DNA from 2 places in the Erwinia sp. HR93 genome. Region 2 is predicted to be linked to the other one. Evidence: riboswitches for the same ligand, from Rfam matches in the RefSeq annotation. Region 2 holds a riboswitch; the other holds the start of a gene.
What was found. Region 2 has a riboswitch for thiamine pyrophosphate ahead of thiC (phosphomethylpyrimidine synthase ThiC). Riboswitches for the same ligand answer to the same signal wherever they lie in the genome.
Positions count from the first base shown of each region.

Region 1: another riboswitch for thiamine pyrophosphate. It lies ahead of thiB (thiamine ABC transporter substrate binding subunit); the one in region 2 lies ahead of thiC (phosphomethylpyrimidine synthase ThiC).

Region 1 is NZ_JAXUDP010000001.1:1,506,135-1,510,689, forward strand. Features, by position in the region: gene thiP (thiamine/thiamine pyrophosphate ABC transporter permease ThiP) at 1-803, opposite strand, end outside; gene thiB (thiamine ABC transporter substrate binding subunit) at 779-1,762, opposite strand; TPP riboswitch at 1,797-1,897, opposite strand; gene sgrR (HTH-type transcriptional regulator SgrR) at 1,933-3,594, opposite strand; gene SFA31_RS07000 (MFS transporter) at 4,010-4,555, shown strand, end outside.
Region 2 is NZ_JAXUDP010000001.1:370,254-374,808, forward strand. Features, by position in the region: gene nfi (deoxyribonuclease V) at 1-448, opposite strand, end outside; gene hemE (uroporphyrinogen decarboxylase) at 458-1,522, opposite strand; gene nudC (NAD(+) diphosphatase) at 1,632-2,408, opposite strand; gene rsd (sigma D regulator) at 2,509-3,006, shown strand; TPP riboswitch at 3,060-3,173, shown strand; gene thiC (phosphomethylpyrimidine synthase ThiC) at 3,253-4,555, shown strand, end outside.

The DNA.
Region 1 (4,555 bases), 1.1 Mb from region 2:
ACTGAACGGCCCAAATATTGGCCCAAAGCAACCAGCCCCAAACAGCAAAGTATTTGCAGCAGCGCCAGCAGCGCGGCGCGCCCGGGATCGAAGTCGTAGCTAAGAGCCTGCCAGATGGCCAGCTCAATAGTAGTGGCGCGCGGGCCGCCGCCCAGCGTTAGCACAACGGCGAAACTGGCGAAACACAGCATAAATATCAGGGCGGCGGCGGGCGGCAGCCGACGCTTCAGCTGCGGCCATTCAATAAACCGGAAAAACGCCCAGCCGCGCATATTAAGCTGTGCCGCAAGCTGCCGCTGTTGAGGTGGGATACTTTCCAGCGCCAGAAGTAACAGGCGCGTCGCCATCGGCAAATTGAAAAAAATGTGCGCCAGCAGGATGCCCGTTAATCCATAAACAGGAAGGCGCCATTGAATGCCAAAGAAACTCAGAATCTGCGCCAGCCAGCCCTGATGGCCATAGACCGACAGAATCCCGAATACGGTGACCAGCACGGGTAATACCAGCGTCATGGCGCACAGTTGTATCAACAGCCGACGCCCGGGAAAGCGGCGGCGGTAAAGCGCCCGCGCCACCGGCACCGCGGGAGCCACTGAGAGCAGCGTTGAGAGCAGCGCCTGCCAGAATGAAAAACGCACGATGTGCCACAGATAGCTGTCATGCCAAAGCGCCTGAATATCCAGGTTCGGTGCTGCCGCGCATAGCGCGCCCAGAGCCGCAATAGCGACCAGCATAATCAGCCCGGCAGCGCAAATCCCCGATGCCAGCCAGCCCGGAATTAGCGGCTGACGGCGCGTTGCCATGCCTGAATCCACGCGGCGCGCTGCTGGTTAACCTGCTGGGGAGAATACTCCAGCGTCGTGGTCGGGCGCTTCAGGGACTGGAATCCTTCTGGCAGGGCGATATCGGTAACCGGGTACATCCAGTTACCGGTCGGGATTGTCTTCTGGAAATCAGGCGTCAGGATGAAGCGCATGAACTGACGGGCAAGTTCAGGCTGTTTGCTGGATGCCAGCTGTGCGGCGACTTCTACCTGTAGATAGTGCCCTTCGCTGAAGGCGGCGGCGGCATACCGACCGCTGTGTTCTTCAATGAGGTGATAGGCCGGAGAGGTGGTGTAACTTAGCACCATATCCGCTTCGCCTTTCAGGAATAACCCGTAGGCTTCGCTCCAGCCTTTGGTGACGGTGACGGTTTTACGCGCCAGTTTTTGCCACGCCTGCGGGGCTTTATCGCCCCACACTTTTTGCATCCATAACAGCATTCCCAGCCCGGGCGTGCTGGTGCGAGGGTCCTGCAGAATAACGCGCCAGCGCTGGGGGCTGTCGATAAGCTCGTGCAGGCTGGACGGTGGATTTTTCAGACGCGTTTTGTCATAAACGAAGGCGAACCAGCCGTAATCATAGGGAAGAAAGATATCATCATGCCAGCCGCCGGGCAGGGTTAGCCCATGGGGATCTACGCCGCTGGAAGCAAACAGGCCGCTCTGGCGCGCGGCGTCGAGCAGGTTATTGTCCAGCCCCAGCGCGACATCGGCGCGACCGCGTTTTCCTTCCATTTTCAGGCGATTAAACAGAGACACGCCGTCTTCCAGCGCGACGAATTTCAATGTGCAGTCGCAGCGGGCCTCAAAGGCTTTTTTGACGGCGGGTCCAGGGCCCCATTCTGCGGCAAAAGCGCTGTAAGTGTATACGGTAAGCTGAGGTTTGGCCGCGACGGGCAGTGTGACGATTGTCAGGAGAAATAGCAGTTTTTTTAACACTTTGCGCTCCATACTTAGCAAGATGGGGCAAAGGAGTTTGAGTAGCCTCAAATCCCTTCGCCGGCGTTATCCGGATCAGGTTCGACGGGTGTTATCTCAGCGCGCAAAAGTGTTGCGGCACCCCGTTGAGCAAGGCGCATTGTAATAACTTTGTGACAATCGCGAAAGGGCTATGATTCCGGTGGTGAAAACCAGGCGGATTTAAAATCGAACCAGCCCAGCGTATTCATGCGCACGCCCCGCATGCTGCGGCTGCCCTGCAGCATTAGCCAGTGATGGATAAGCGGCAAAATAGCGCCTTCGGCCAGCAACTGTTTGCACCATTCCGGCAGCGGCAACTCGCCCGCCCGCCACTGGCGCGCTTCTTCTTTCCAGGCTCCGGGAATGCAGCGCTGCAATAGCGGCAGTTCATATAGATGTGCAAACAGAGAAAAGTTAAGCGGCAGCGTAAAATTAGCGCTGTTGAGCCAGAGATCGCTGACGACATCGCCGCGATGCCAGGCGTCGTAATCCACTTCCTGTACCTCAAGCGTCACTTGATGCTTTGCTAATAGCGCGCTCATAATATCGCTTAAAATATGGTGTTCGGCGTGTTCGCGATAGAAAGTCAACCGTATACGCGACAGGCCTTCCGGCTTTTCTACCGCCTGGTGCATAACGGCGTGATGCCAGCGGGGGATAAGGCCCCACGCGGGAAACCAGTAGCGCTGATATTGTTCGCCGGCCTCGGCAATCAGCCGCACCGGCGACAGAATATGGGCTATCCACCGGCGCGCGGCGAGGCTGGCGCCGGTGGCAGAGCGCGCATCGAACAGAAGATAGTAACAGCCTTCTTCCAGCCGGCTCTCCATGGAAGGCTCATCCGTTTCTCTGCCGCCGTCAAGCTGCACGCCGCAGCTTAAATCATCGCTAATTTCCGGAAGCACCCAAAAGTTAACTTCATCGATCAGCGCCCGATAGCCGAAATAGTCGTCGAAGGCGTGGATTTTTAGCTGGCTGGAGCTGTTGCGGGCTACGGCATACGGGCCAGTGCCAATAGGTTTGCGCGCGAAATCCGCAATCGTGGGCCACTCCTGCGGCAAAACCATCGCGCTAACGTGCCCCATTAACCACGGCAGCCAGCCGTCGGGCTGGTGTAAATGGATATCCAGGGTCCACGCCGTTGGCGAATGAATGCGGGCGATGTGCGCGTAGAGCGGTAATGTACAGGCGCGCCCAAGCGTAGATAACACATCCTGCATATCCAGTTCTCGCCCGTGATGAAAACGGATGCCTGGGCGTAAATAAAAGCGCCAGTGCAGCGCGCTGATTTGCTGCCAGTGATGGGCGATATCCGGTTCGGCTTCCCCGTTTTCCTCATTTATACGCGTAAGTCCGTTAAACAGTTGGCGCACAATATGCGTTTCCGAACGGCGCAGGGCGCTGCCGGGCAGCAAATTCTGCAGCGGGCGATAGTACAGAATGCGTAAAATATGCCTGCCCTGACGAAAGCTGCGCCCCAGATGCGCCGCGATCATCTGCCGCACCGCGTCTTTATTGCCTACAAGCTGCACCAGTTGGTCAATTCTATCCTGTTCCAGCAGGTCTTCGGCACGCTCGCGCTGGAGCGCCGGCCCGGTGCTCAAAAACGTTAGACGTGAGCGTTTACCTCTCCCTGGCTCCGCCTGCCAGCTAAGCCAGCCGTTTTCCTGCATGGTGTTAAGCAGCGTGCGCATATGCCGCCGTGAGCAGTTAAGCAGAAGCGCCAGTTCGCTGAGCGTTGTGTTATGGGATTTTCCGTCGCAGTATTGCCACAGGCGGATAAACTGCTGCTGAAGCCGGGGCGAAGACATAAAAGGGGAACTCCCGCGCATAAAGTTATCAATATTTCTTCCTCTATATTAAGGCAATAATACGTCCTGATGAAAGCAAGGCATTGTCTGGCTGACTTAAACCGCCGCAACGGTGGGGGAGCGCTGAGGCACAGCCGGTGCGGACATCAAGTGTGACTGAGTATTGGTGCCCAACTTTCACCGGCCGACGGTAGATTACCGCCGGCTTTTTTCGTTTATGATACGCAGCACGCCGTTTATTTTTGGCTTTCGTCATCGGGTTGCTTATCGTGCGCAAATTGCGCTCGGCGCGGCATACCGCGTGGCGCAAGGCAGCGCGCGATGCATCATGAAGATGTGGCGCTAATCATCGGGAGTCTACGTGAAATTAAAAACCGGGAACGGTATCCGATTTAATGCCGTTTCGTTAGCCTTTATGGCAACCGCTTTTATGCTAGGCGTGGCTGGCGCCCTGCAAATGCCGACGCTCAGCCTCTTTTTAACCCGTGAAGTAAAAGCATTACCGTTTCAGGTAGGACTGTTTTATACGGTAAATGCCATAGCGGGAATTGTCGTTAGCATGACGCTGGCGCGCCGCTCCGATCGCAGCGGCGATCGGCGGCGTTTAATTTTGCTGTGCTGCACGATGGCTATCGCTAATAGCCTGCTGTTTGCGTTTAGCCGTCATTATTTGGCGCTAATTACGCTGGGAGTATTGCTGGCGGCGCTGGGAAATACGGCGATGCCGCAGCTTTTTGCGCTGGCTCGCGAGTATACCGATAGCCGTTCGCGGGAAGCGGCAATGTTCAGTTCAGTGATGCGCGCCCAGCTTTCGCTGGCGTGGGTGATTGGTCCGCCGCTGGCCTACATGCTGGCGCTAAATTATGGCTTTACCGTGATGTATACCGTGGCGGCAACCGTGTTTGTGGTAAGCCTGGTGCTGATTTTGATGGCGCTGCCTTCGGTGCCGCGCGCAGCGGGT
Region 2 (4,555 bases):
CAATAGCGCCAGGCTCCTGCGAGAGGTCTTCCACGCGCCCGCACAGCCGCTTTTTTGCTACCCCAATAGTGGGCACGTCCATTAACAAACCAAAATGGCTGGCCACGCCGAGGCGCCGCGGATGGGAAATACCGTGACCATCGACGAATAGCAAATCAGGTTTTTGGGATAACAAATCCCACGCCGCCTGCAGCGCGGGAAATTCACGAAACGAGAGAAAGCCGGGGATGTAGGGCATTGTCGTGGCAATGCGCGCCACCTGATACTCAACCAGCTCCAGCGAGGGATAGGTTAAAAGTACCATCGCCGCACGGGTAATATCTCCCCCTTGCTCAAATCCCACGTCCGCGCCGCCGATAAGCCGCAGGGGCGCGTCATTCAGGCAATCTTCACGAATAACCGACGAGGCCAGTTCAATCTGCTGAGCGCGCAGCGCTGCAAGATCCATCATGATTCCTTATTGGTGCCACGGGGCAGAGAGACGATGCACCGCGTCAACAAAAGCACCGGCGTGCTCTGGCGACACATCCTGGTGGATACCGTGACCCAGATTAAAAACATGACCTTCTCCATGGCCAAATCCAGCCAGGATTGCCGCCACTTCTTCTTCGATTCGCGCAGGCGTCGCGTATAGCATTGAAGGGTCCATATTACCCTGCAGCGCAACTTTATCCCCGACCCGGCGCCGCGCATCGGCAATATCGGTAGCCCAGTCCAGGCCAAGCGCATCGCAGCCGGTTTCAGCCATTGCCTCAAGCCACTGCCCGCCTCCTTTTGTGAAGAGCGTAACGGGAACGCGCTTGCCATCGTACTCTCTTAACAGACCGTCTACTATTTTATGCATATAGTACAGCGAGAACTGCCGATAATCGCGCCCTGTCAGCACGCCGCCCCAGGTATCAAAAATCATCACAGACTGCGCGCCCGCACGGATTTGCGCGTTCAGATACAGCGTGACGCTCTGCGCCAGCTTATCAAGTAACAAATGTAGCGCCGCAGGATCGGCATACATCATTTTCTTAATGACGGTAAATGCTTTACTGCTTCCGCCTTCCACCATATATGTTGCCAGCGTCCACGGGCTGCCGGAAAAACCAATCAGCGGCACTTCGCCATGCAGTTCCCGGCGAATTGTGCGCACCGCGTTCATGACATACCCCAACTCCTGCTCAGGATCGGGGACAGGAAGTTTCTCAATATCTGCTTTATTCTTTATCGGTGATGTAAAGCGCGGCCCTTCCCCCGCTTCAAAATATAGCCCCAGCCCCATCGCATCTGGGATGGTTAAAATATCGGAAAAGAGGATGGCCGCATCCAGCGCATACCGACGCAGTGGCTGTAATGTGACTTCACAGGCCAGTTCCGCATTTTTGCACAACGACATAAAATCGCCTGCCTGCGCGCGAGTCGCTTTATATTCCGGTAAATAACGTCCGGCCTGTCTCATCATCCACACTGGCGTCACATCTACCGGCTGGCGCAACAGCGCGCGCAAATACCGATCGTTTTTTAATTCGCTCATTTTACATTTCCTTCAGCGGCAGAGACGCCAGTGTATACATAAACTTATGCCTGTTGCAGCGCCGCGCAGTGACGAATAAATCGCGCGGGAGAATAAAAGAAAGAGACGACTACTCATATTCTGCCCGACACAGTGCGACGGTATCTTCAATAAGCCGGCGCGCGATGGTTCCCGGCGGTGGCAACAGCGGTAACTCATCATAACGATACCAACCGGCATCCATCAATTCATGGGGATCTATCGTGAGTTTACCGCTTTCGTAGTCAGCCATATATGCCGCCATCAGTGAATGAGGAAATGGCCAGGGCTGAGATGAAACGTAGCGCAGGTTGGTTATCCGGATACCACTCTCTTCCATAACTTCCCGCGCAACGGTTTGTTCTAACGTTTCACCAGGTTCAACGAAACCAGCCAGCACGGTATAGAGCGGGCTTTTATTGTGTCGATTATGGCGCGCCAGTAAAATTTTATCTTCGCGACGAATAGCCACAATAATGCAGGGAGCGATTTGCGGGTAATAACGCTGATGGCAACTATCGCATAACATGGCCCATTCCTCGGCACTGGGGCGCATTTTATGACCGCAATATCCACAGAAGACATGAGAGCGTCGGAACTCTGCAAGCTGCACACCGCGCCCGGCAAGTTGAAACAGGCCGCTATCGCCGTCTAATAACTGACGCAAAGATCCCATCTCCTGCGGCTGCTGTCGCTCTATCAACCATACAGGCTCGTGCTGCCAGTGACCAATGAGCATTGCGGGGTAATCTGCCAGCTCAAACTGTTTCGCTTCGCCATAAGGTAAGTCCCCGCCAGGCAACCATATTTTTTGCTGATGACTGACTATCCACCAGCCGCGAGCCGTTTTTTCTGATATTTGTTCCATAACCTCTTGTAAGACCTCTACATTGCTGGCAACTTATTAACATTAAAGTTACACAATTAGATCAATCTGTCGTTTTATCCTTTCACCCACGGAGTCAACTATGCTTAACCAACTTAAGAACCTGAAGGCGCGCGTTGGCGATGGCAATGCGTTTATTAATCGCTGGTTGCTCGCGCGAAAGCAGTTGTTAGTCGCTTATTACAACCTGGCGGGCCTCACTCCAGGCAAAAGCGGCATTGCTGCACTGGATGAAAAAGCGCTCGATGATTTCTGCCAGGGACTGGTAGATTATCTTTCAACCGGCCATTTCACTATTTATGAACGCATTATCCATGAAATGGAAGGCAAAAAACCGCTGGCCACCGTCTGTAAAATTTGGCCGCAACTTGAGGCCAATACTCAGCAAATCATGAATTACTATGATACACATCTCGAAACTGTTATTGGCTACGATAATTTTCACGCTCTTCAGCCGGTGCTGTCTGAATTAGGCGAAGCGCTGGCGGCGCGGTTCGCTCTGGAAGATAAGCTAATCGTACTCGTGCTGAATAATGACCTGAAGGCCAGCAGCGAAGACAACATCGCGCGGCCGGCTTGAGTTCTTAATCGTTAACGAGTAATTTACATCTATTGCCCCTCTTCGGAGGGGGATTTTTCTTGTCGGAGTGCCCAGCGTTTGTGAAAACGCAGGCTGAGACCGTTAATTCGGGATCCGCGGAACCTGATCGGGTTAATACCCGCGAAGGGAACAAGAGTCACACTGCTGCTGTATCGCCTTTCTGGCGATCTCCTCTTGCTTCATCCGTCGTCTGATAAGCCACGTCCTTCACCTTTGGAATGAGCTATGTCTGCAACTAAACTGACCCGCCGCGAACAGCGCGAACACGCCCAGCGCTTCATCGATACTCTGGAAGGCACCGCTTTCCCCAACTCAAAACGCATTTACATCACCGGCTCTCAGGCTGATATCCGCGTTCCGATGCGCGAGATCCAGCTCAGCCCGACGCTTATCGGCGGCAGCAAAGAGATGCCGCAGTTTGAAGACAACGAAGCCGTGCCGGTATACGACACCTCTGGCCCGTACGGCGACCCGGACATTGCGATCAACGTACGACAGGGGCTGGCGAAGCTGCGTCAGGCGTGGATTGACGCCCGCAATGACAGCGAAGAATTACCTGACCGCAGTTCGGCTTATACCAAAGCGCGCCTGGCCGACGACGGTCTGGACGCGCTGCGTTTCAGCGGGCCGCTGACGCCAAAGCGCGCTAAGCCGGGCAAATGCGTTACGCAGCTACACTATGCGCGTCAGGGTATGATTACTCCGGAGATGGCGTTCATCGCCCTCCGTGAAAACATGGGGCGCGAGCGCATCCGCAGCGAGGCATTGCGCCACCAGCATCCGGGCGAAGGGTTCGGCGCTCGACTGCCGGAAAACATCACGCCGGAATTTGTGCGTGACGAAGTGGCGGCAGGCCGGGCCATCATCCCTGCCAATATCAACCACCCGGAATCGGAGCCAATGATTATTGGCCGCAACTTCCTGGTGAAGGTTAACGCCAATATTGGTAACTCCGCGCTCACCTCTTCCATCGAAGAAGAGGTGGAGAAACTGGTCTGGTCCACGCGCTGGGGCGCGGACACAGTGATGGATCTTTCCACAGGCCGCTATATTCACGAAACCCGCGAGTGGCTCCTGCGCAACAGCCCGGTTCCGATCGGCACCGTGCCGATCTATCAGGCGCTGGAGAAGGTCAACGGGATCGCTGAAGACCTGACGTGGGAGGCCTTCCGCGACACACTGCTGGAGCAGGCCGAACAGGGCGTAGACTACTTCACCATACACGCAGGCGTGCTGTTGCGCTATGTGCCAATGACCGCCAAACGCCTGACCGGTATCGTCTCGCGCGGTGGTTCGATTATGGCGAAGTGGTGCCTGTCCCACCATCAGGAAAACTTCCTCTATGAACATTTCCGCGAGATCTGCGAAATCTGCGCCGCCTATGACGTATCGCTGTCACTGGGCGACGGCCTGCGGCCGGGGTCAATCCGCGATGCCAATGACGAAGCACAGTTTGCCGAACTGCATACGCTGGGTGAACTGACCAAAATCGCCTGGGAATATGACGTGCAGGTAATGATTGAAGGTC